3 regions of the Xanthobacter albus genome follow, and region 1 is predicted to be linked to each of the others. Evidence: predicted binding sites of a transcription regulator. Region 1 holds the regulator's gene; each other region holds the start of a gene.

Region 1 (7,369 bases):
GCTCATCATGGGCCTCGCCCACAAGACCTTCCCCATCCACGGCGTCCAGTTCCATCCTGAGAGCATCGCTTCGGAGAACGGCCACGCGCTCCTGCGCAACTTCCTGGAGATCGCGACCGCCTTCAACGCGGCCAAAGCCAACGCGACACCGGCCAAAGGCTGAGGACCAGACATGACGGACGAGTTCAAGCCGCTGCTCGGCAAGGTCGCCACCGGCGCCAGCCTCACCCGCGACGAAGCGGCGATCGTGTTCGACAAGATGATGTCCGGCGAGGCCACCCCCTCGCAGATGGGCGCGCTGCTCATGGGCCTGCGCGTGCGCGGCGAGACGGTGGATGAGATCGCCGGCGCGGTCTCGGTGATGCGGGCGAAGATGCTGCCCGTCTCCGCGCCCGCAGGCGCCGTGGACGTGGTGGGCACGGGCGGCGATGCTTCCGGCTCCTACAACATCTCCACCTGCGCCTCCTTCATCGTGGCCGGCGCGGGCGTGCCGGTGGCCAAGCACGGCAACCGCGCGCTCTCCTCCAAGTCCGGCGCCGCGGACGTGCTGGCCGCGCTCGGCGTGCGCATCGATCTCACGCCCGCGGGCATCTCCCGCTGCCTTGCGGAAGCCGGCATCGGCTTCATGTTCGCGCCCTCGCACCATCCGGCCATGAAGCATGTGGGCCCCACCCGCGTGGAGCTTGGTACCCGCACCATCTTCAATCTCATCGGCCCGCTCTCCAATCCGGCCGGCGTGACGCGCCAGATGGTGGGCGTGTTCGCCAAGTCCTGGATTGTGCCGCTGGCCGAGGTGCTCAAGACGCTCGGCTCCGAGCGCGCCTTCGTGGTGCACGGCTCCGATGGCCTTGACGAGATCACCATCTCCGGCACCACCGACATCGCGGTGCTGGAAGACGGACGCATCCACACCTTCCAGGTGACGCCGGAAGACGTGGGCCTTGCCCGCGCGCCCGCCGAAGCCCTGAAGGGCGGCGACGCCAAGATGAACGCGGCCGCCCTCACCGCCGTGCTGGACGGTGCCCGCAACGCCTATCGCGACGTGGCCCTCTTCAATGCCGCCGCCACCCTGGTGGTGGCCGGCCGCGTCAAGGACCTGCGCGAAGGCGTGGAGATGGCGAGCGCGAGCCTCGATTCCGGCGCGGCGAAGGCGAAGCTGGAACAGCTCGTCGCGATTTCCGCTCATGTGTCGGAGGCGGTGTGATGAGCAACATCCTCACCCGCATCGAGACCTACAAGCGCGAGGAAATCGCCGCGGCGAAGCGCGCCCATCCGCTGGCCGAGATCGAGGCCGCGGCCAAGGCGGCGCCGCGCGTGCGCCCGTTCGCCGAAGCCCTCGCCCGCGCCATCGCGGACGGGCAGACCGCGCTCATTGCCGAGATCAAGAAGGCGAGCCCCTCCAAAGGCCTGATCCGCCCGGATTTCGATCCGCCCGCCCTCGCCCGCGCCTATGAGCGCGGCGGCGCCACCTGCCTCTCCGTGCTCACCGACACGCCCTCCTTCCAGGGGGCGCCGGAATTTCTGAAGACCGCGCGCGCGGCGGTGAAGCTGCCGGTGCTGCGCAAGGATTTCATGTACGACACCTATCAGGTGGCGGAGGCCCGCGCCTGGGGCGCGGACTGCATCCTCATCATCATGGCCGGGGTGGACGATGCCCTGGCCGGCGACCTCGCCGCCGCATCCGTCGCCTACGGCATGGACGCCATCTTCGAGGTGCACGACGACGACGAGCTTGAGCGCGCGCTCAAGCTCCCGAGCCGCCTGATCGGCATCAACAATCGCGACCTGCGCACCTTCGAGACCACCCTCGCCACCTGCGAGCGCCTCGCGCCGCAGGTGCCGGAGGACCGGCTGGTCATCGGCGAGAGCGGCATCTTCACGGCTGCCGACGTGGCGCGGCTCGCCAAGGTGGGCATCCGCTCGATCCTGGTGGGCGAAAGTCTCATGCGCCAGAATGATGTCGCAAGCGCCACATCCCTGCTGCTTGCGTCCTGAGCTTGCCCTATACGTCACTTTCGGCCTTAATGTGCGCACCGGCCCCTGAAGAGGCCGGCGCATATGGGAGGATCGTGATGAAATCAGCTCTTGCCGCGGCCGTGCTGGGCGCCGCCTGCCTCGTTTCCCTTCCGGCGCTCGCCGCCGACCCCACGGGCCTGTGGCAGACGCCCACGCGCGGCGGCCAGGTGGAGATCTCCAAGTGCGGGGCGAGCCTCTGCGGTCGCCTCGTCGCCTCCGAGGGGCTGAAGGCGGACCCCACCCTTAAGGATGTGCACAACAGCGACACCAGCCTGCGCGGTCGCGCGCTGAAGGGCGTCACCATCCTCACCGGCTTCTCCGGCGGTCCCACCGAATGGACCGGCGGCAGCATCTACAATGCCGAGGACGGCAAGACCTATTCCGGCACCATCGTCCTCGACGGCGACAACACGCTGAAGCTGAAGGGCTGCGTGATGGCGCCGCTCTGCAAGACGCAGACCTGGACCCGCCTGCGCTGAGACACGGCCAGGCTCCTCCCGCCGAGGGAGGAGCCTTCCGGCGCGCGAGAGGTGGACACGCCCGGCCGCCGGCGCCATCTTTCCGCAACCGAAAGCGATTCCGGAGAGCGGCGCCCCGATGGCGAGCCTGACGCATCTCGACGACCAGGGCGCGGCGCGCATGGTGGACGTGTCCGAAAAGGCGGTCACCGCCCGCGAGGCCGTGGCCGAGGGACGCGTCGCCATGGCCGCCGCCACGCTCGACATGATTCTCGCCGGCAATGCGAAGAAAGGCGACGTGATGGGTGTCGCCCGCATCGCCGGCATCATGGCCGCCAAGCGCACCCACGAGCTGGTTCCCCTCTGCCATCCGCTGATGCTCTCGAAGGTCGAGGTGGAGATCGCGCCCGATCCCGCCCTGCCCGGCCTCGTCATCACCGCGCGGGTGAAGACCTCCGGCCAGACCGGCGTGGAGATGGAGGCGCTCACCGCCGTGTCGGTCGCCTGCCTCACCGTCTATGACATGGCCAAGGCCGTGGATCGCGGCATGCGCATCGAAGGCATGCGGCTGTTGGAGAAATCCGGCGGCCGCAGCGGCCTGTGGCAGGCTGAAGGCTGAACCCGCCCATGCAGAAAAGAGGAAGCGCGCCATGGCGCTGATGAGCGTTGAGGAGGCCATGAGCCGCGTGACCCATGAGGTCACCCCCCTGGGAGTGGAGGAGGTGCCGGTGGAGGTGGCCGCCGGCCGTGTCCTGGCCGCGGATCTCATCGCCCGCCGCACGCAGCCGCCGGCCGACATGTCGGCCATGGACGGCTACGCCGTGCGCGCCGCCGACATCGCGCAGACGCCCGCGTCCCTCACCGTCATCGGCGAATCGGCCGCCGGCCGTCCCTTCGAGGGCGGCGTGGGTGCCCGCGAGGCCGTGCGTATCTTCACCGGCGCGGTCGTGCCCGAGGGTGCCGACACGGTGGTGATCCAGGAGAACACCACGCGCGAGGGTGACCGCGTGACCACCACGGCCGCCACCGCCGCCCTGCGCAACGTGCGCAAGCGCGGCTGCGATTTCCTGGAGGGCGCGCCGGGCCTCACGGCCGGCCGGCGCCTCACCAGCCGCGACATCATGCTCGCCGCCGCCATGGACCATGCCTTCCTGCCGGTGGCGCGCCGGCCGCGCGTCGCACTCATCCAGACCGGCGACGAGCTGGTGCTTCCAGGCCGCGGCACCGGCGCGCCGGGTGAGATCGTGGTCTCCAACGCCTTCGGGCTCGCCGCCCTTGCCACTCAGGCCGGAGCCGAGGTGACCGATCTCGGCCTCGTGGGCGACGACCTTGCCGACATTCGCGCCATCGTCGCCCGCGCGCTCAGCGGCGCCTTCGATCTCGTGGTGTCGTCCGGCGGCGCCTCCGTGGGGGACCATGACCTCATGGCGCCGGCCCTGCGCGCCGAGGGCGTGGATCTCTACGTGCACAAGATCGCGCTGCGGCCCGGCAAGCCGCTGATGTACGGCAGCCGTGGCGCCGTGCGCGTGCTCGGCCTGCCCGGCAATCCGGTATCTTCCCACGTCTGCGCGCTGCTGTTCCTCGAGCCGCTGGTCCGCGCCCTGCAGGGCGATGCCGCCGCCGGGGTGCGCACCGCGCCGGCGCGCCTCGCCGTGGACGTGCCCACCAACGACCAGAGGCGCGATTTCATGCGCGCCCATATGGAGCGTGATGCCGACGGCTCCGTGCGCGTGACGCCGGCCACCTCACAGGACAGCGCCATGCTGAGCATACTCTCCGCCGCCGACTGCCTGCTGGTGCGCGCGCCTTTCGCCGCAGCCGCCAAGGCGGGAGATCCATGCGAGATCATTCCGTTCCACGATTAGGCTACCGTTAATTCCATCTTCACCCTTGCGGAACACAAAAGGAACAGATAGAAGCTGTTCATGATTTGTTTCGCATTCTTTGCGACGCTGCCGCACGCGATCTCCTTCCTCCTGGAGGGTGGAGAATCAGCGCCGTGGATGGCCGGCAGCACCGGGAACGGGGGGTGAGATGCTGACGCGCAAGCAATACGACCTGCTTCGCTTCATCCATGAGCGGCTGAAGGAGACCGGTGTTCCGCCCTCCTTCGACGAGATGAAGGAGGCACTGGACCTGCGCTCCAAGTCCGGCATCCACCGTCTCATCACGGCCTTGGAGGAGCGTGGCTTCATCCGTCGCCTGCCTAACCGGGCACGTGCGCTGGAGGTGGTGCGGCTGCCGGAGAGCGTCGCCCCCGGCCTCGCCACGCAGCGCAGTGGCGGGCGCGGCTTCTCCCCCTCCGTCATCGAGGGGAGCCTCGGCAAGGTACGCCCGGTCGCTGAAGACGAGGAGGAAACCGGCCACAGCGTCGTGGTGCCGGTCATGGGGCGCATCGCGGCTGGAACGCCCATCTCCGCGATTCAGAGCCGCAGCGCCACCTTGAACGTGCCGCCGGAAATGCTGGGCCAGGGCGAGCACTTCGCCTTGGAGGTGCGCGGCGACAGCATGATCGAGGCCGGCATCCTGGACGGCGACACGGTGCTGATCCGCAAGTGCGACAGCGCGGACACGGGCGACATCGTGGTGGCGCTGGTGGACGAGGAAGAGGCCACCTTGAAGCGCCTACGCAAGAAGGGGGCCTCCATCGCGTTGGAAGCCGCGAATCCCGCTTATGAAACACGCATCTTCGGGCCGGACCGCGTGCGCATCCAGGGCCGGCTCATAGGGCTCATGCGGCGGTATTGAGTTCGGAACCCCCATGCGTTCATGGGCGTGCTTCCGGCCTTATGCAGCGGTGTGGCCGGATGGAATGCAAAGGCGGGCTGAGGCTCGCGGAGGTGCATGACGCATAGCCAAAGCGTGGGAGATGCCTCACTCGCTGGCGGCGTCCTCGACCTCTGAGCCCGGACCCGCCCCTTCCGGCTTTCGGAGAGGAGCCGGCGGTAGCGGCATCCAGGGCCGGCGGATGGCCGGATCGCGGGCGGGCTGCTCGCGCAGGGCGCCGCGCTCCAGAAAGAAGGCGAGCGTACCGGTGCGCTCCAGCTCCTTCGGTGTCAGCACGCGGGCCGGGCAGCCGCGGGGCGGCGTCTCCTGCGTCACGATGATCTTCGCGTTCAGGCAATCCGCCGCCAGGCCCTCGGCCTTGCGCGAGACTGCGAGGGTGCCGCCACCCGGCAGAGGGGCCACGCAGCCCAGGGGATCGCAGGTGAATCCGGCTTCGAGGGCGACCCCGCTTACGGCGCGCCGCGCACCCTCCCGCGCGAGCCACTGCTCCACCATCATTTTCTGGCCCTTGGCACCGATGACCGACAGGTGCCCGTCGGGGCCGCGCACGGCCACGGCTGCGGCGTTTGGCGCCACCAGGATATCCGGTGGACGTGGTGCGCCCGACACCAGGATCGCAACCGCCAGCGCTGGCACCGCAAGGAGGCTCGGCAGCCCCCGCAGCAGGCAGAGCGCGAGCAGCGCCACGGTGAACCAGAGGAGGGCAGCCGTATTCACGGTGTAGATTCGCGTATCGGCGCCGGGCAGCGCCGCCACCCAATCGGACACCGCCACCATGATCTCGATGCCGATCCCCATCACCGGCCACGCGAGCCCGTCCCATCCGAACGGCATGAGCAGCACGCCGAGAAGGCCGAAGGGCATGACGAGCAGCGACACCGCCGGCATCGCGACGAGATTGGCGAGCACACCGTAGGGCGCGAAGCGCTGGAAGTGGAAGGCGCCATAGGGCCCGCTCGCGAAGCCGGCCACCAGCGCCGTCACCACGGTGCCGGCGATGAATGCGAGAGGAAGCATGAGGATGCGCGCCGGCAGGCCCTCCGGCCGCGGCAGGGCGCGCAGCGGCTGCAACCGCTCATAGGCGGCCACCAGCGCCAGCGTGGCGGCGAAGGACATCTGCGGCCCCGGATCCAGCGCCGCCTCGGGCGTGAGGCCCAGCACCACGACCGCAGCCGTGGCGATGGTCCTCAAGGTGAGCGCCCTTCGCCCGGCGAGGACGCCCGCCAGCACCAGCCCCGTCATTACGAACGAGCGCTGCGCCGGCACGTCGTTTCCCGAGAGTACGAGATAGAAGGCGCTGCCGCTGATCGCGAGCAGCGCCGCCGTGGCCTTGATAGGCCAGCCCAGCGCCAGGGCCGGCACCAGTGCGAGCGCACCGCGCGCCAGCGCGAACAGGGTGCCGGCCACCAGCGCCATGTGGAGGCCCGAGATGGAGAGGATGTGCGTGAGGCCCGACACGCGCATGCTCTCCTCCACCTGGGGGAGAATCGCAGAGCGGTCACCGGCCACCAGCGCCACGGCGATCTCCGCCGGAGTGCCGTGGAGCACCGCGCGGATGCGCGCGCCGAGGGCCGCGCGGACGTCGCCCACCAGCGCCGAGAGCCGGACCCGCAAGGGGACTTCCGCCGGCGCCGGGGTGAGCTTCGGCGGCCCGAGGCCGAAGCCCACGGCGTCGATGCCCTGGAACCATGTTCCGCGACCGAAATCGTGCGCCCCGGCCATGGCCGGACCAAGAGGCAGCAGCAGGCGGGTGAGCTGCGTGATGTGCGCGCCCACCTCCGGCGCGGCGCCGCGCTTCAGCGACAGGCGCACCAGGCGCGGCGTGCCGTCAATACCACGGACCGGTCCCGGATCGAGCCGCAGCAGGATGCGATCGCTGCCGACCCGCCGTTCCACGCGCTCCACGTAACCGGAAAGCCGAACCGGGAAAGCCGGCGGGCTTGCCAGCGCCTCGTGCATCACGAGAGTGGTGCGCACGCAGCCGGCCGAAAACCCGGCGGCGAAGGCACACAAGCCGGCGAGGATGCCGCAGAGCACGGCCTGCCGCCGCGCGGCCCATGTCCCGGCGGCCAGCGCGAGCGTCAACGCCGCGGCGGCGGTGAGCGACG
Region 2 (7,369 bases), 280 kb from region 1:
GCGTTTCCGATCTTCAGCTCGCCGTCGGTGACCTCCACCTCGTGCACGAACAGGTCGCCGAGCTTCTTCTGAGTCGAGACAACCCGAGCCGAAACGCCGCCTTCCCCGCTCCATCTGCCGGTGTCGCCCTGCTGGCCACCAGATTCGGCATAGAACGGGGTCTGGTTCAGCACCACAAAGCCGCGAGAACCCGCCGGCAAGCTCGCGACTTCGGCGCCGTCCTTCAACAAGGCGACGACGGCGCCTTCGGCCTTCTCGGTCTCGTAGCCGAGAAACTCCGTGGCACCCACCCTGTCGCGGACCTGGAACCAGACGGTGTCAGTCGCCGCCTCACCGGACCCGGCCCAATTGGCGCGGGCCTCGGCCTTCTGCCGCGCCATGGCCGCATCGAACGCCGGAAGATCAACGGAAATGCCCCGAGCCCGCAGGGCGTCCTGCGTCAGATCGAGAGGGAAGCCATAGGTGTCGTAAAGCTTGAACGCCACCTCGCCTGAAAAGCTCGCGCCGGTGGTGAGGCCTGAAGTCTCCTCTTCGAGGATGGTCAAGCCACGCTCCAGGGTGCGGCGGAAGCGGGTTTCCTCCAGGAGCAGGGTCTCGCTTGCGAGCGCCTCCGCGCGCACGATCTCAGGGTAGGCGCGCCCCATTTCCCGCACCAGCGCAGGCACCAGGCGGTGCATCAGCGGCTCGCGAGCACCGAGGAGCTGCGCGTGGCGCATGGCACGCCGCATGATGCGGCGCAGCACATAGCCGCGCCCTTCGTTGGACGGCAGCACCCCGTCCGCGGTGAGGAACACCGATGCGCGCAGATGGTCGGCGATGACGCGGTGGCTGGCCTTCTGAGGACCGTCGGGATCGACGTTCGTGAGTTCCGCGACCTCACCGATGAGGGCGCGCATGAGGTCGGTCTCGTAATTGTCGTGGGTGCCCTGGAGCACCGCCGAGATGCGCTCGAGCCCCATGCCGGTATCGATGGAAGGACGCGGCAGCACCAGCCTTTCACCGCCTGGAAGCTGCTCGTACTGCATGAACACGAGATTCCAGATCTCGATGAAGCGGTCGCCATCCTCATCCGGGGAGCCGGGAGGGCCGCCGGGGATGTGGGGTCCGTGATCGAAGAAGATCTCGGAGCACGGTCCGCACGGGCCGGTATCGCCCATGGACCAGAAATTGTCGGAGGTCGAGATGCGGATGATCTTCTCGTCCGGTAGTCCGGCGATCTTCTTCCACAGATTGAAGGCTTCCTCGTCCTCGTTGTAGACGGTGACGAGCAGCCGCTCCTTCGGCAGATCGAAGGTTCCGGTGATGAGATTCCAGGCGAGCTCGATGGCGCGGTCCTTGAAATAGTCGCCGAACGAGAAATTGCCCAGCATCTCGAAGAAGGTGTGATGCCGCGCCGTATAGCCGACGTTGTCGAGATCGTTGTGCTTGCCGCCCGCGCGCACGCACTTCTGTGCCGTCGCGGCGCGCGAGTAGGCACGCTTCTCCATGCCGGTGAAGACGTTCTTGAACTGCACCATCCCCGCGTTGGTGAACATCAGGGTGGGGTCATTCTGCGGCACCAACGGGGATGAGGGGACAGCCTCGTGCCCGTGCTTGACGAAGTAGTCGATGAAAGTCGACCGGATCTCGTTGACGCCGCTCATGTGCCGGCCACTACCCTTAAGAGCCGGACGCGCAAGGCGCAGCCGGCGATGATCACCTCGGACGTACCGCCAACGGCCGCCCGGTTCCGTGGCCGCCCTGGATGGACCTGAACGGCGAACCGGAACCGGGTTCGTTTACCGGTGGGGCCGGCGCTTGTCCAGAAAGGCATGCCGCTTCCGGAAGCGCGCGAAGGCGTCAGCCCTCCGTGGGCTCCTGGCCATCCGCATCTTCCTCCGGCTCGCCCGCGAGGATCTTCTCGGCGATCAGGCCGGCATTCTGCCGGATGGCGGCCTCGATGCGCCCGGCCACCTCGGTGTTCTGCCGCAGGAAGGTCTTGGCGTTCTCCCTGCCCTGGCCCAGGCGCTGGCTGTCGTAGGAGAACCATGCGCCGGACTTCTCCACCACGCCGGCGCGCACGCCGAGGTCGAGCAGCTCTCCCATCTTGGAGATGCCCTCGCCGTACATGATGTCGAACTCGACCTGCTTGAAGGGCGGCGCGAGCTTGTTCTTGACCACCTTCACGCGGGTCTGGTTGCCTACCATCTCGTCGCGCTCCTTGATGGAGCCGAAGCGGCGGATGTCGAGGCGCACCGAGGCATAGAACTTGAGCGCGTTGCCGCCCGTCGTGGTCTCCGGCGAGCCGTACATCACGCCGATCTTCATCCGAATCTGGTTGATGAAGATCACCATGGTGTTGGACTTGGAGATGGAGGCCGTGAGCTTGCGCAGCGCCTGGCTCATGAGGCGCGCCTGCATGCCGGGCTGGTTGTCGCCCATCTCGCCCTCCAGCTCCGCGCGGGGGGTGAGGGCGGCGACCGAATCCACCACCAGCACGTCGATGGCGCCCGACCGGACCAGCGTGTCCGCGATCTCGAGGGCCTGCTCGCCGGCGTCGGGCTGGGAGATCAGGAGATCATCGAGGTTGACGCCGAGCTTGCGGGCGTAGACGGGGTCGAGCGCGTGCTCGGCATCGATGAAGGCGCAGGTGCCGCCGCGCTTCTGCGCTTCTGCGATCACATGCAGCGCGAGCGTGGTCTTGCCCGAGGATTCAGGCCCGAAGATCTCGACGATGCGGCCCTTGGGCAGCCCACCGATGCCCAGGGCGATGTCGAGGCCCAGGGACCCGGAGGGAATGCTCTCGATTTCCAGCGCCTTGCCGCCCTTGCCGAGGCGCATGATCGAGCCTTTGCCGAAGTGGCGTTCGATCTGGGAAAGCGCGGCATCCAGAGCTTTGGTCTTGTCCATGGAAGAACCTTCGACGAGTCGGAGTGTCGCCTGAGTCATCGCCGCGCTCCAATGCTGGCGCAAGGGGAAATGATTGGCTTTCGTCGTACACGGTTTGTTCGATGTTCGCAATATGTTCTTATTGCGGGCTCCGGGGCATTAATGGAAGGGCAATCGCCCTTCCAGCGACAGGGAGAGATGACGTAACCCGCGGGCCGTTCCGCAAGAGTGGGAATTCAGCATCGTTCCGCCAACAGCCCCGCTGCCATCAGCCTGAACGTTTCAACGGCCTTTGGCAGAGCCGAGTGGGGATTGTCGCTTGCGGCCACCCACAAGGCAGCATTCAGCGCGGCTCCGCTGAGCAGGCGCGCCGCCGCTTCAACATCAACGGGCTTCAGGACATGATCAGAGATGAGGCCTGCGATCTTTTGCTTTGTGACCTCAAGGCAGGCGTTCTGACTTGGCCATTGTGAAGGATCGCCGAGAAAGGCGGGGCCATCGAGCAGCACGATCCGCTGCACCTCTGGATTCAGCGCCATTTCAATATAGGCTTCGCCTTCAACAAGCAGCGCGTCCCAATCATCCTTCGCTGAAGCGCCCGCCTCCTTCGCGCGTGCGGCCATCTCTCCATCGATCTGGGCGACAACAGCGGCCAGCAGCCCCTTCTTGTCACCAAAATTATGATAAAGCGCGCCGCGGGTCAGGCCGGCAGCCGCAGTCAACTCATCCATGGACGCTGCGGAGAATCCGCTTACGGCGAAAGCCTTGCGCGCGGCTGATATCAGCCTGGCCCGGTTCTCCTCCATCGTGTCGATCCGCCGCTTCGCCATTATCATGCGCCTCATTTTCAGATGCGTGGCGTATGTGAGTTGACATGCGTATCGTATGCAATATTCTCACATACGGAACGTATGTCAATATCAGGTCGCCGGCCCGTTCAGGCTGCGAACCGATATCGCGCGGCTGAGCGCAGTGAAGGGATTGCTTCGATGCCGACACGTGATGCCATATTCCCCAAGGACCGCCACGCTCTGTACGAGCAGCATGGATATTCTGCCGCGATCCGCTCCGGTGATCTGCTGTTCGTTTCGGGCCAGGTCGGGAGCCGCACCGATGGCTCGCCTGAACCGGATTTCGAGGCGCAGGTGCGGCTGGCGTTCGCCAATCTGGAGGCAACGCTCGCGGCAGGAGGGTGCACTTTTGATGACATTGTCGACGTGACGTCCTTCCACACCGATCCGGAGAGGCAATTCAACACGATCATGGCCGTGAAGAACGCCGTGTTCGCTCACGCCCCGTACCCGAACTGGACTGCTGTCGGAGTCAATTGGCTCGCCGGCTTCGACTTCGAGATCAAGGTGATCGCCCGCGTGCCTGACAGATCCTGATCCGTCGGACACCGCCTAAATGCGGCGATGTCCAATAATTTCCGGCTTCGCGAGGTCCAGCGCGGACCCGTCAAATATCGGATAAAACGACCAGCAAAGCCGGGAAACGACACGGAGAGATGACGTAACCATCAGCGCACCTTGTAGGTCTTCACCGCCTCGTAGAGGGAGTGGCCGGCGCTCATGTAGGCCTGCATCTCGGCTTCGGTCCTGATGAGCGCGCGGGATTTTTCGGCCACGTCGAGCGCCACTTCCGGCGGCACCACAATGACCCCGTCGCCATCGCCGACGATGATGTCGCCGGGGCGGATGTAGACGCCCGCGCAATGCACCGGACCGTTCTTCACCGTGGTGGCGAAGCGGTGCTGGCCGGCGCGCACGGCGGTACCCTGGGCGAACACCGTCATGCCGAAATCGTCCATTTCGTCGCGGTCGCGGATGGCGCCGTCGGTGACGACACCCACCGCGCCGGCAAGCCGCGCCCGGTGGGCCATGTTGCCGCCCCAGTTGGCATGGCTCGCGATGCCCTGGGTGGCGATGACGATCACCGTGCCCGGCGTCGATCCGTCGATCACCTCCTGGATGGCGAAGCCGTGGTCGGGCGCCATTTCCGCCTGTCCGGCGTTCGTGGCCAGCGGGGTGCGGCCGATGGTGCGGGCGCGCCCGAGGATGCGCCGGCCCGCCAGCAGCCGCACCTTGGGGTCGAGGGCGGTGTCCTTCAGGCCGAGGCCGAGCATGGCATCGGAAATGGTGGCGGCCTGGAAGCCGGCGAGGGCCGCGAGCAGCGGGTCGCCGAAATCGGCGAGCGAGGACAAGGACATGGGGACCTCTCTGGGCGGCGTTCAGGCGAGGGTGCCGAGCTTGCCGGGGTTCATGATGCCGTTGGGATCGATGCTGGCCTTCAGGGTCCGCATCAGCTTCAAGGCGGGGCCGTGCTCGGCGCGCAGGAACCTGAGCTTGCCGAGGCCCACGCCGTGCTCGCCGCTGGCGGTGCCGCCGCTCGCGAGCGCCCGCTCCACCACGCCGGCGGCCAGGCGCTCGGCCTCGCGGATTTCCTCTTCCGCGCCGGGCATCACCAAATAGCTCACATGGAAATTGCCGTCGCCCACGTGGCCGTTGATCTTGGCCCGCAGGAAGGAGGCGTCGGCATCGGCGCGGGCGGCGAGGATGTTGTCGGCCAGCGCGGAGATGGGCACGCAGGCATCGGTGGCGAAGGTGGCGCTGCCGGGTCGCAGGGCGCGGGTGGCGGGGTTGGAATCGTGCCGCGCCTTCCACAGCCGCTCGCGATCCTCCGGCCGGGTGGCCCACTGGAAGCCCGCGCCGCCGAAATCGCCAGCCAGCGCCTCGACGATGCCCGCCTGCTCGGCGATGCCGGCCTCGGTGCCGTGGAACTCGATGAACAGGGTAGGCGCCACCTTGAGGCTGAGCTTCGAGTAGTTGTTCGCGGCCTCGATGGCCACCTCGTCCAGGAACTCGATGCGCGCCACCGGCACGCCCGACTGCATGGTGGCGATGACCGCATCCACCGCGCCCTTCACGGTCGCGAAGGTGCACACCGCCGAGGAGATGGCCTGCGGAATGGGGTGCAGGCGCACCGTCGCCTCGGTGATGATGCCCAGCGTGCCCTCCGCCCCCACGAACATCTTGGTGAGATCGTAGCCGGTGGAGGACTTGCGGGCGCGGCTGCCGGTGCGGATCACCTCGCCGTCGGGCAGCACCACCTCCAGCGCCAGCACGTTCTCGCGCATGGTGCCGTAGCGCACCGCATTGGTGCCTGAGGCGCGGGTGGAGGCCATGCCGCCGATGGAGGCATCGGCGCCGGGGTCCACCGGGAAGCTGAGGCCCGAATCCCTGAGATAGGCGTTGAGCTGCTTGCGGGTCACGCCCGGCTGCACCACCGCGTCGAAATCCTCCGCGTGCACGGCCAGCACCGCGTTCATGGCCGAAAGGTCGATGGAGATGCCGCCCTTCACCGCATGGGTCTGCCCCTCGATGGAGGTGCCGGTGCCGAACGGGATCACCGGCGTGCCATGGGCATTGCACAGCGCCAGCGCCCGGCTCACCTCGGCGGTGGAGCGGGCGAAGAACACCGCGTCCGGCAGCATGGCCGGCAAATAGGAGAGATCGTCGCCATGGAGCCGGCGGGCGGATTCGGACCGGGTGACCTGCGGTCCGAACAGGGCTTCCAGCCCGGCGATGGTGGTGTCGATGGCGCGCGTCATGCCCATCCCCCTGCCGCCCGGCTCAGAGCCGGAACGACAGCCCCTTCTTTTCCATGAGGGCGTTGAGGTTCAGCATCTCCCAGGTGGTATTGCCCTCCAGCAGGGCCGCGCGGAAGCGGATCTCCTTCTGCTCGCGCTCGACGCAGGCGCGCGCGGTTTCCGCGATCAGCGCCCGGGGCACGATCACCACGCCGTCGTCGTCGCCGATCACGAGGTCGCCGGGCGAGACCAGCTCTCCGCCCACCACCACCGGCGTATTGATGGCGCCCAGCGTCTCCTTCACCGCGCCCTTGATGGAGATGGCGCGGGCGAACACGGGAAAGCCCATGGCGTCGATCTCGGCGGCATCGCGCACGCCGCCGTCCACCACCAGGCCGGCGAGGCCCCTGCCCTTGGCGCAGCTCGCCATCACGTCGCCGAACAGGCCCTGTTCGGTGAAGCCGGCGGCGGCGGCCACCAGCACGTCGCCGGGCTGCGCGAGCTTCAGCGCCGCATGCAGGGTCAGGTTGTCGCCGGGCGGGCAGGAGCAGGTGAAGGCGGTGCCCAGCACCTTCATGCCCGAGCGGATCGGCTTGATGGCGGAATCGAGCGCGCCCTTGCGGCCCATGGCCTCGTGCGCGGTGGCGGCTGTGACGCCCTTATAGGCGGCAAGAAGATCGAATGTATCGGCGGTCATGGTGAAATCCTTCGCGATATGCTGTCAGCGGGTGACGTTGGCCACGCCCCATACGTAGTTCTTGCGCGGAAATTCTTCCCAATACTGGCGCATGTCCTTGTGGGGAAAGTCCTGGTAGGGCCGCCTGCGCAGCGCCTCGACATCGATATCCACCCCGAGGCCGGGCGCGGTGGGCAGGTCCACCCAGCCCGCGCTCATGGAAAGCCCCGGCGCGG
Region 3 (7,369 bases), 1.9 Mb from region 1:
CCGACCGCCACGCCCGGCAGGGGGCCGAAACGCCGGGCCGCCGCCCAGCCCGCGCTCGCCACCAGCAGGGCGGCCAACACGGCGGGCAGGAGCAGCACGGCGGGGGTCGAAGGCTCGAGCAAAGTCAGCCAGACGCCCTCGATCAGGTAGAACAGCGGCGGCGAGAGGCCGAGCACCACGCGCGGGAAGTGCAGGCCGTAGTCGCCGATGAAGGCGAGCGGCGGCGGCAGCCCCGCCGCGATGTAGTCGGCCACCATGAGGCTGGTCACCACATGGCCGGCCTCCTCGGGGCCGGTGGCGGAGAACTCCGCCGTATAGGCCCCCGCGGCGCGTTGCTGCACGACGATCATCACCGTCAGCAGTGCGGTGAGAATGAGGAAGCCGAGGCCATGCAGCGCGGCGGTACCGAGGCTTCGGCGGTGCTCGTCCCGCACCATGTCCTGCGCCAACTTCGCTCCTCCGCGCTACGCCCATCCCGGCGGCCGGGCGCGACGCGGCGGCGAACCGGGGTTCCCGCCTTCTAAAAGGAGACGAGGCCGCCGTCCATGCCCGCCCGACGCCGGAAGCCGGGCAGTGCGCCGCTGTGGCGGACGGCGCGCCTGTGCCGATGGCTCTACCCCGATGGCCTATCCCCCCAGAGGCGCGACGGCCCGGCGGCCTCCGGCGACGCGGGTCAGGTTCCGCGCTCGGCCTTGCTGAAATTGCTGAGGTTCCCCTCGCGCTCCGCCTGCTTGCGCCAGATCTTGGCGGCGGCTTTCAGCTTCGCATCGGGAGCGATGCGCGACATCAGGCGATCGAGCTTCTGGCCCCCGCACTTCGGGCATACCGGCGTGTCGGAGAAGCCGACCAGCAGCTCGGCGTCCGTGTTGCAATCCTGACAATGAAAGCCATAGAGCGGCATCACGCGGCCTCGGTTCCGGCGCCGCTGGCGCCTTGAAGGGACGGGCGCCGCACCCGGACACACCCAGCCGGACAGCGGCAGGCGCACCGGAGCAGTGCCCCACGACTTCCCATCAAGCAAATTGCGCGCCAGGGAATGGCCGCATCGCGTTCAACGCGGCACCGTCAGCCGCCCTTCCTCGTCGAACGGGAAGAAGGGATTGTGAGCCACCTCCCACAGGTGGCCGTCGGGATCGGTGAAATACCCACTGGTGCCGCCCCAGAATACCGGCTGAGCAGGCTTCACGCACGTGCCACCCGCCGCCACAGCCCGCGCGATCACGCCGGCCACCGCCTCCGCCTCGGCCACGTTGCAGGCCAGGGTGTGGCCCCGGAAGGCCGGAAGCTCCCCACCCGCGTCGAGTGCGGCATCCTCCGCCAGCCTGTCGCGCGGATAGAGGCTGAGCACCACATGGCCGGCGAGGAAGAAGGCTACCCCCGTGGCGTCCGCGTCCTGCCGCTCCAGCCCCATGGCCGCATAGAAGGCGCAGGCGCGGGCGAGATCAGCGACGCCGAGGGTCACCAGATGCAGGCGGAAAGGAGCGTCGGGCGACATGTGGATCCTCAATCGAACAGGGAGAGCTGCTCGCCCATCGGCTTCGGCCGGCGGAAATGGGCGGTGGAGAGCTTCGCGCCGCGCCCGCCGAGCCCGAGCCGGCGCGCGGCGATCTCGAAGCGGCGGCCGAGGGTCCAGGCATAGGGCCCATCCCCGCGCATCCTGCCGCCGAAGGCCGAATCGTAGTCCTTCCCGCCGCGCATCTGCTGGAGCAGGGCCAGCACGTGGCGGGCCTTGTCGGGGAAATGGGTGACCAGCCATTCGCGGAACAGGTCCGCCACCTCCAGCGGCAGGCGCAGCAGCACGTAGCCGGCTTCCCGCGCGCCAGCGGCCTTGGCGGCGTCGAGCAGGCGCTCCAGCTCCATGTCGTTGAGGGCGGGAACGAGCGGCGCCGTCATCACCGCCGTGGGGATGCCCGCCTCGCTCAGCCGCTGGATGGTGCCGAGCCGGCGCTGCGGGCTGGCCGCGCGCGGCTCCATGATGCGCGAGAGGTGCGGGTCGAGCGTGGTGAGCGACACCGCCACCTTCACCAGCCCCTTCTCCGCCATGGGCGCGAGAATGTCGATGTCGCGCGCCACCAGCCCTGACTTGGTGACGATGGCCACCGGATGGCCGAAGTCGCGCAGCACTTCCAGGATGCGGCGCGTGACCTGATATTGCCTCTCGATGGGCTGGTAGGGATCGGTGTTGGTGCCCATGGCGATGGTGCGCGGCTGGTAGCCGGGGTGTGAAAGTTCCCGCGCCAGCAGCTCCGGCGCGTCAGGCTTCACGAACAGCTTGGTCTCGAAATCCAGCCCCGCCGACAGGCCATGATAGGCATGGGTGGGCCGCGCGAAGCAGTAGACGCAGCCATGCTCGCAGCCGCGATAGGGATTGATGGAGCGGTCGAAGCCGATGTCCGGCGACTGGTTGCGGGTGATGACGGTGCGCGCGCGCTCCTCGGTCACCTCGGTGCGGAAGGGCGGAAGATCCTCCAGCTGCTGCCAGCCATCGTCGAAGCGCACCCGCGCGGCCGGCTCGAATCGCCCGGCGGCGTTGGAAACCGCGCCCCGGCCCCGCCGCCGCTCCGTCTCCACCTGCACCTCGGCGCTGGCGGGAAGGGAGGGCGCGGCCGGCGCCGGCGACGGCCCCTCCCCATCGTCGGCAGTCGCGAGCCGGACAGCCTCGGCGGAAATCCGCGCGGCCTCGGCCCGGTCTTCCTCCAGGCGACCGCCGACACGCTTCGCGCCGGCCTTTCCGGACGTCCTGGGCTGAACCGCCCCCGGCGGGGTCGATACCGCCTCCTGTCCTCCCTTCGCGCGCCGCGTGCCACGCCGGCGCGGCGCGCCCTCCGCCTCGGGAGGCGGGGCGGGCGGGAGGAAGGGGATGAGCGCATCGAGGTTCATGAATCGAAAGCTAACACCGCGACACGAACGAAACAAGAACATCGCTTCCAAAAGCCGCTTCCGAGGCCGATCGCGCCTTGGCGGAAAGCGTTACTCCATTGTACGCTGAAGTACGCTTCCGACAGCGGTTGCCAGATGTCGGAGGCTCCGTTAAAGCCCGTAGAGGCTGTGCGCTCAGGGAGAATAAAAATGGCGGAACATGCGACGATCGAGCACGCCACCGCCAACGGCAATAACTTTGCCGAGCACCTGCGCTCATATGCTCTATTCACGGCGCTCGCCAAATGGGCAACCGCGACGGTCGCCGCCGTGCTCGTCCTTATGTGGATCTTCCTCCTCTGAGCCTTTGAAAAGCCCGGAGCACTGGAGACATCTCAGATGAAAATCGCTGTCGTCGCCGAGGCTGACCTCGGCGAGCCGAGGGTTGGTGCAACCCCGGATACGGTGAAGCGTCTCGTGGCCCTCGGTGGCGATGTCGCCGTCGAGAGCGGCGCGGGCCTCAAATCCGGCATCCTCGATGCCGAATACGTCGCGGCTGGTGCCACCATCGCCGCCTCGACGGCCGACGCCCTGTCCGGTGCTCAAGTGGTACTCAAGGTGCGGCGTCCCGAGGAAGCCGAACTTTCGTTGTATACACCGGGCACCATCGTGCTCGCCATCATGGACCCGCACGGCCATGAGGCCGCGCTCGCGGCCATGGCGAAGGCCGGCATCAGCGCCTTCGCCATGGAGCTGATGCCCCGCATCACCCGCGCCCAGGTGATGGACGTGCTCTCGTCCCAGGCCAATCTCGCCGGATATCGCGCCATCATCGACGCGTCCTACGAGTTCCACCGCGCGCTGCCGCAGATGATGACCGCCGCCGGCACCGTGCCCGCGGGCCGCGTGTTCGTCATGGGCGCGGGCGTCGCCGGCCTCCAGGCCATCGCCACGGCGCGCCGCCTGGGCGCCATCGTCACCGCCACCGACGTGCGGCCCGCCTCGAAGGACCAGGTGTCCTCGCTCGGCGCCAAGTTCATCGCGGTGGAGGACGAGGAGTTCAAGCAGGCCGAAAGCGCCACCGGCTACGCCAAGCCCATGTCGGCGGAATACCAGGCCAAGCAGGCGGTGCTGGTGGCCGAGCACATCAAGAAGCAGGACATCGTGGTCACCACCGCGCTCATCCCCGGCCGGCCCGCGCCGCGCCTCGTGAGCGCCGAGATGGTCGCCTCCATGCGCCCCGGCTCCGTCGTCGTCGACCTCGCGGTGGAGCGCGGCGGCAACGTGGAGGGCTCGGTCGCCGGCCAGGTGGTGGAGATCGGCGGCGTGAAGATCATCGGCCATCACAACATGCCGGGCCGTCTCTCCGCCTCCGCCTCCCCGCTCTACGCGAAGAACCTCTACAACTTCTTTGAGACCATGGTGGACAAGTCGGCCAAGACGCTGGCGGTCAAGTGGGACGACGAGCTGGTGAAGGCCACCCTGCTCACCCGCGACGGCGCCGTGGTGCATCCGAACTTCATCCCGAAGACCGAGGGAGCCGCGTGATGAATCCCGTGACAGCCCAAGCCGCGGCGGATGCCGCAGTCCAGGCCCGCGCCGCTGCCGAGATCGCCCGCCAGGCCGCCGAAGCGGCCCAGATCTACGCCGACCAGGCCGCCACCGCCCTCGGCGCGGCGGCCAGCGCCGCCACCGGCGGTGCCATCGACCCCTTCGTGTTCCGCCTGTCCATCTTCGTGCTGGCGGTGTTCGTGGGCTATTACGTGGTGTGGTCGGTGACCCCGGCGCTGCACACCCCGCTCATGAGCGTCACCAACGCCATCTCCTCCGTGATCGTGGTGGGCGCCCTGCTCGCCGTGGGCGTGACCACCGTGGGCGATCCCTCCCACGCCTGGTGGGCGCGCATCTTCGGTTTCGTCGCCCTCATCCTCGCATCGGTGAACATCTTCGGCGGGTTCATGGTGACCAGCCGCATGCTCGCCATGTACTCGAAGAAGAAGTGAGGCCCACGATATGAACATCAATATCGCGGCCGCGCTCTACCTCGTCGCGGGCGTCCTTTTCATCCTGGCCCTGCGCGGCCTCTCGCACCCCACCACCTCGCGGCGGGGCAACCTGTTCGGCATGGCGGGCATGGCCATCGCCGTGCTGACCACCCTCGCGCTCCAGCCTCCGGCGGACGCGGTGGGCTGGGTGCTGGTGATCGCCGGCATCGGCATCGGCGGCGGCATCGGCGCCCTGGTGGCCAAGCGCATCGCCATGACCGCCATGCCGCAGCTGGTCGCGGCCTTCCACTCGCTGGTGGGCCTCGCGGCGGTGCTGGTGGCGGCGGCGGCGCTCTATGCCCCGCGCGCCTTCGGCATCGGCGATCCCGGCCACCTGCATGGGGCGAGCCTCATCGAGATGTCGCTGGGCGTGGCCATCGGCGCCATCACCTTCACCGGCTCGCTGATCGCCTTCGCCAAGCTCAACGGCAACATGAGCGGCAAGCCGATCATCCTGCCGGCGCGCCACTTCATCAACGGCGGCCTCGGCCTGCTGCTGATCATCCTCGTCATCGCGTTCGTGAACACCGGCTCGATCGCGCTGTTCTGGATCATCACCATCCTGTCGCTGGTGCTCGGCGGCCTGCTCATCATCCCCATCGGCGGCGCGGACATGCCGGTGGTGGTGTCGATGCTGAACTCCTACTCGGGCTGGGCGGCGGCCGGCATCGGCTTCACCCTGGGCAACACCGCGCTCATCATCACCGGCGCGCTGGTGGGCTCCTCGGGCGCCATCCTCAGCTACATCATGTGCAAGGGCATGAACCGGTCCTTCATCTCGGTCATCCTCGGCGGCTTCGGCGGTGATTCCGCGGCGGCCGGTCCGGGCGGCAAGGGTGACGACCGGCCGGTGAAGCAGGGCTCGGCGGACGACGCCGCCTACATCATGCGCAACGCCGAGAAGGTCATCATCGTGCCCGGCTACGGCATGGCAGTGGCCCAGGCCCAGCACGCCCTGCGCGAGATGGCGGAGTTCCTGAAGGAGGAAGGCGTCGAGGTGAAGTACGCCATCCACCCGGTGGCGGGCCGCATGCCCGGCCACATGAACGTGCTGCTCGCCGAGGCGCAGGTGCCCTATGACGAGGTGTTCGAGCTGGAGGACATCAACTCCGAGTTCGCCCAAGCCGACGTCGCCTTCGTCATCGGCGCCAACGACGTGACCAACCCGTCCGCCAAGACCGACCCCGCCTCCCCCATCTACGGCATGCCCGTGCTGGACGTGGAGAAGGCCAAGACCGTGCTGTTCATCAAGCGCGGCATGTCGGCGGGCTATGCCGGCGTGGAGAACGAGCTGTTCTTCCGCGACAACACCATGATGCTGTTCGGCGACGCCAAGAAGGTCACCGAGGACGTGGTGAAGGCCTTCGGCCACTGAGGTCGCGCAGCGTGCCGCCGGCCCCGCGCCGGCGGCACCATCGGAAAAATGGACGGCCGCCGGAGACAGCTCCGGCGGCCGTCGCCGTTAAGAACGAGTCCATGTCGCGCCGGACCGGCCGCTTTCGCGTTTCAACGCGGGGCGAAAAGCCACTAAGCTCGCAATGGGCCGGGACAGGTACGGCGCGGATGGAACGGGCGGCCGGACCACCGAGGCGAGGGGACGAAACGGTGAGGGGTCCAGGGTTTCGCGGCGTCGCCACGCCGGCATCGACGGCGCCGGGCGGCGAGGCATGCCGCGCCGAAGCCGCGCGCGCGACCGGTTTCCCCACCCTCCACCGCACCGCCCTTTGGCCGCAGCCGGCGGAGCCTGCGCGGGCGGGCAGGAAGCGGCCGTCTGCCCAAGAGATCCCCGGGTACGCTTGGCTGACCGAGCCCGCGCCGGCGCGCAGGAAGCGGCACGCTGAGACGGCCCGGCGCGGGCCGTATCGCCGCCGGGACTTATTCGAAGCACGCCGGAGGCCCTTCGCACGCCCCGCCGATCCGCGCGCGGGAGGCTTGGCATGAGCGTCCCGCGCGGCATCGTCCGCCTCCGGTTCGACCAGGGCTTCCCGCTCGATGCGGCGGTGGGGCTGGTGGACCATTTCGCCGACCTCGGCCTCAGCCACCTTGCCGCATCGCCCGTGCTGGCGAGCCGCCCGGGCCTGCCCGCCGGGGTGGTCGACCATGACGCCATCGCCCCCCGCCTGGGCGGGGAGGAGGCGCTGCGCCGCCTCGCGACAGCCCTGCGCCGCCGGGGCATGGGCCTCATCCTCGACATCGCCCCCGCCTTCATGGCCGTGGGCGCAGATGACAACGCCGCCTGGCGCGACCTGCTGGAATGGGGGCGCGATAGTGCCCGCGCCCACTGGTTCGACGTGGACTGGCGCGGCACCGACCCCACTTTGCGCAACAAGGTGCTGGTGCCCTTCCTCGACCGCCCCTATGGCGAGGTGCTCGCGGCGGGCGGCCTGCAGCTCGCCTTCGAGGCGAGCCGCGGCGCCTTCCTGGTGCGCCACCGCGATCACGCCTTCCCCATCTCGCCGCTGGAC

Evidence for each region. Region 1 encodes LexA, which represses DNA repair genes until DNA is damaged. Its sites were predicted from a motif close to TGTTCNNNNTGTGTTCNG; they were not measured.
Region 2: the regulator LexA is predicted to act here: its motif matches at 2,992-3,009, upstream of recA (recombinase RecA).
Region 3: the regulator LexA is predicted to act here: its motif matches at 2,904-2,921, upstream of V5F75_RS02660 (PA0069 family radical SAM protein).

Annotation. Positions count from the first base shown of each region.
Region 1 covers NZ_CM195532.1:3,252,988-3,260,356, forward strand. The annotation lists gene V5F75_RS14580 (anthranilate synthase component II) at 1-163, shown strand, start outside; gene trpD (anthranilate phosphoribosyltransferase) at 173-1,204, shown strand; gene trpC (indole-3-glycerol phosphate synthase TrpC) at 1,204-1,995, shown strand; gene V5F75_RS14595 (DUF2147 domain-containing protein) at 2,073-2,495, shown strand; gene moaC (cyclic pyranopterin monophosphate synthase MoaC) at 2,614-3,093, shown strand; gene V5F75_RS14605 (molybdopterin molybdotransferase MoeA) at 3,125-4,339, shown strand; gene lexA (transcriptional repressor LexA) at 4,509-5,222, shown strand; gene V5F75_RS14615 (ComEC/Rec2 family competence protein) at 5,349-7,369, opposite strand, start outside.
Region 2 covers NZ_CM195532.1:2,970,830-2,978,198, forward strand. The annotation lists gene alaS (alanine--tRNA ligase) at 1-1,643, opposite strand, end outside; gene recA (recombinase RecA) at 1,840-2,928, opposite strand; gene V5F75_RS13255 (TetR/AcrR family transcriptional regulator) at 3,105-3,698, opposite strand; gene V5F75_RS13260 (RidA family protein) at 3,858-4,256, shown strand; gene V5F75_RS13265 (RraA family protein) at 4,388-5,077, opposite strand; gene V5F75_RS13270 (FAD-binding oxidoreductase) at 5,099-6,478, opposite strand; gene V5F75_RS13275 (4-carboxy-4-hydroxy-2-oxoadipate aldolase/oxaloacetate decarboxylase) at 6,501-7,154, opposite strand; gene V5F75_RS13280 (mandelate racemase/muconate lactonizing enzyme family protein) at 7,179-7,369, opposite strand, start outside.
Region 3 covers NZ_CM195532.1:586,404-593,772, forward strand. The annotation lists gene V5F75_RS02645 (glycosyltransferase family 39 protein) at 1-449, opposite strand, end outside; gene V5F75_RS02650 (FmdB family zinc ribbon protein) at 674-901, opposite strand; gene V5F75_RS02655 (VOC family protein) at 1,052-1,495, opposite strand; gene V5F75_RS02660 (PA0069 family radical SAM protein) at 1,504-2,880, opposite strand; gene V5F75_RS02665 (aa3-type cytochrome c oxidase subunit IV) at 3,070-3,222, shown strand; gene V5F75_RS02670 (Re/Si-specific NAD(P)(+) transhydrogenase subunit alpha) at 3,259-4,407, shown strand; gene V5F75_RS02675 (proton-translocating transhydrogenase family protein) at 4,407-4,862, shown strand; gene V5F75_RS02680 (NAD(P)(+) transhydrogenase (Re/Si-specific) subunit beta) at 4,873-6,279, shown strand; gene treY (malto-oligosyltrehalose synthase) at 6,842-7,369, shown strand, end outside.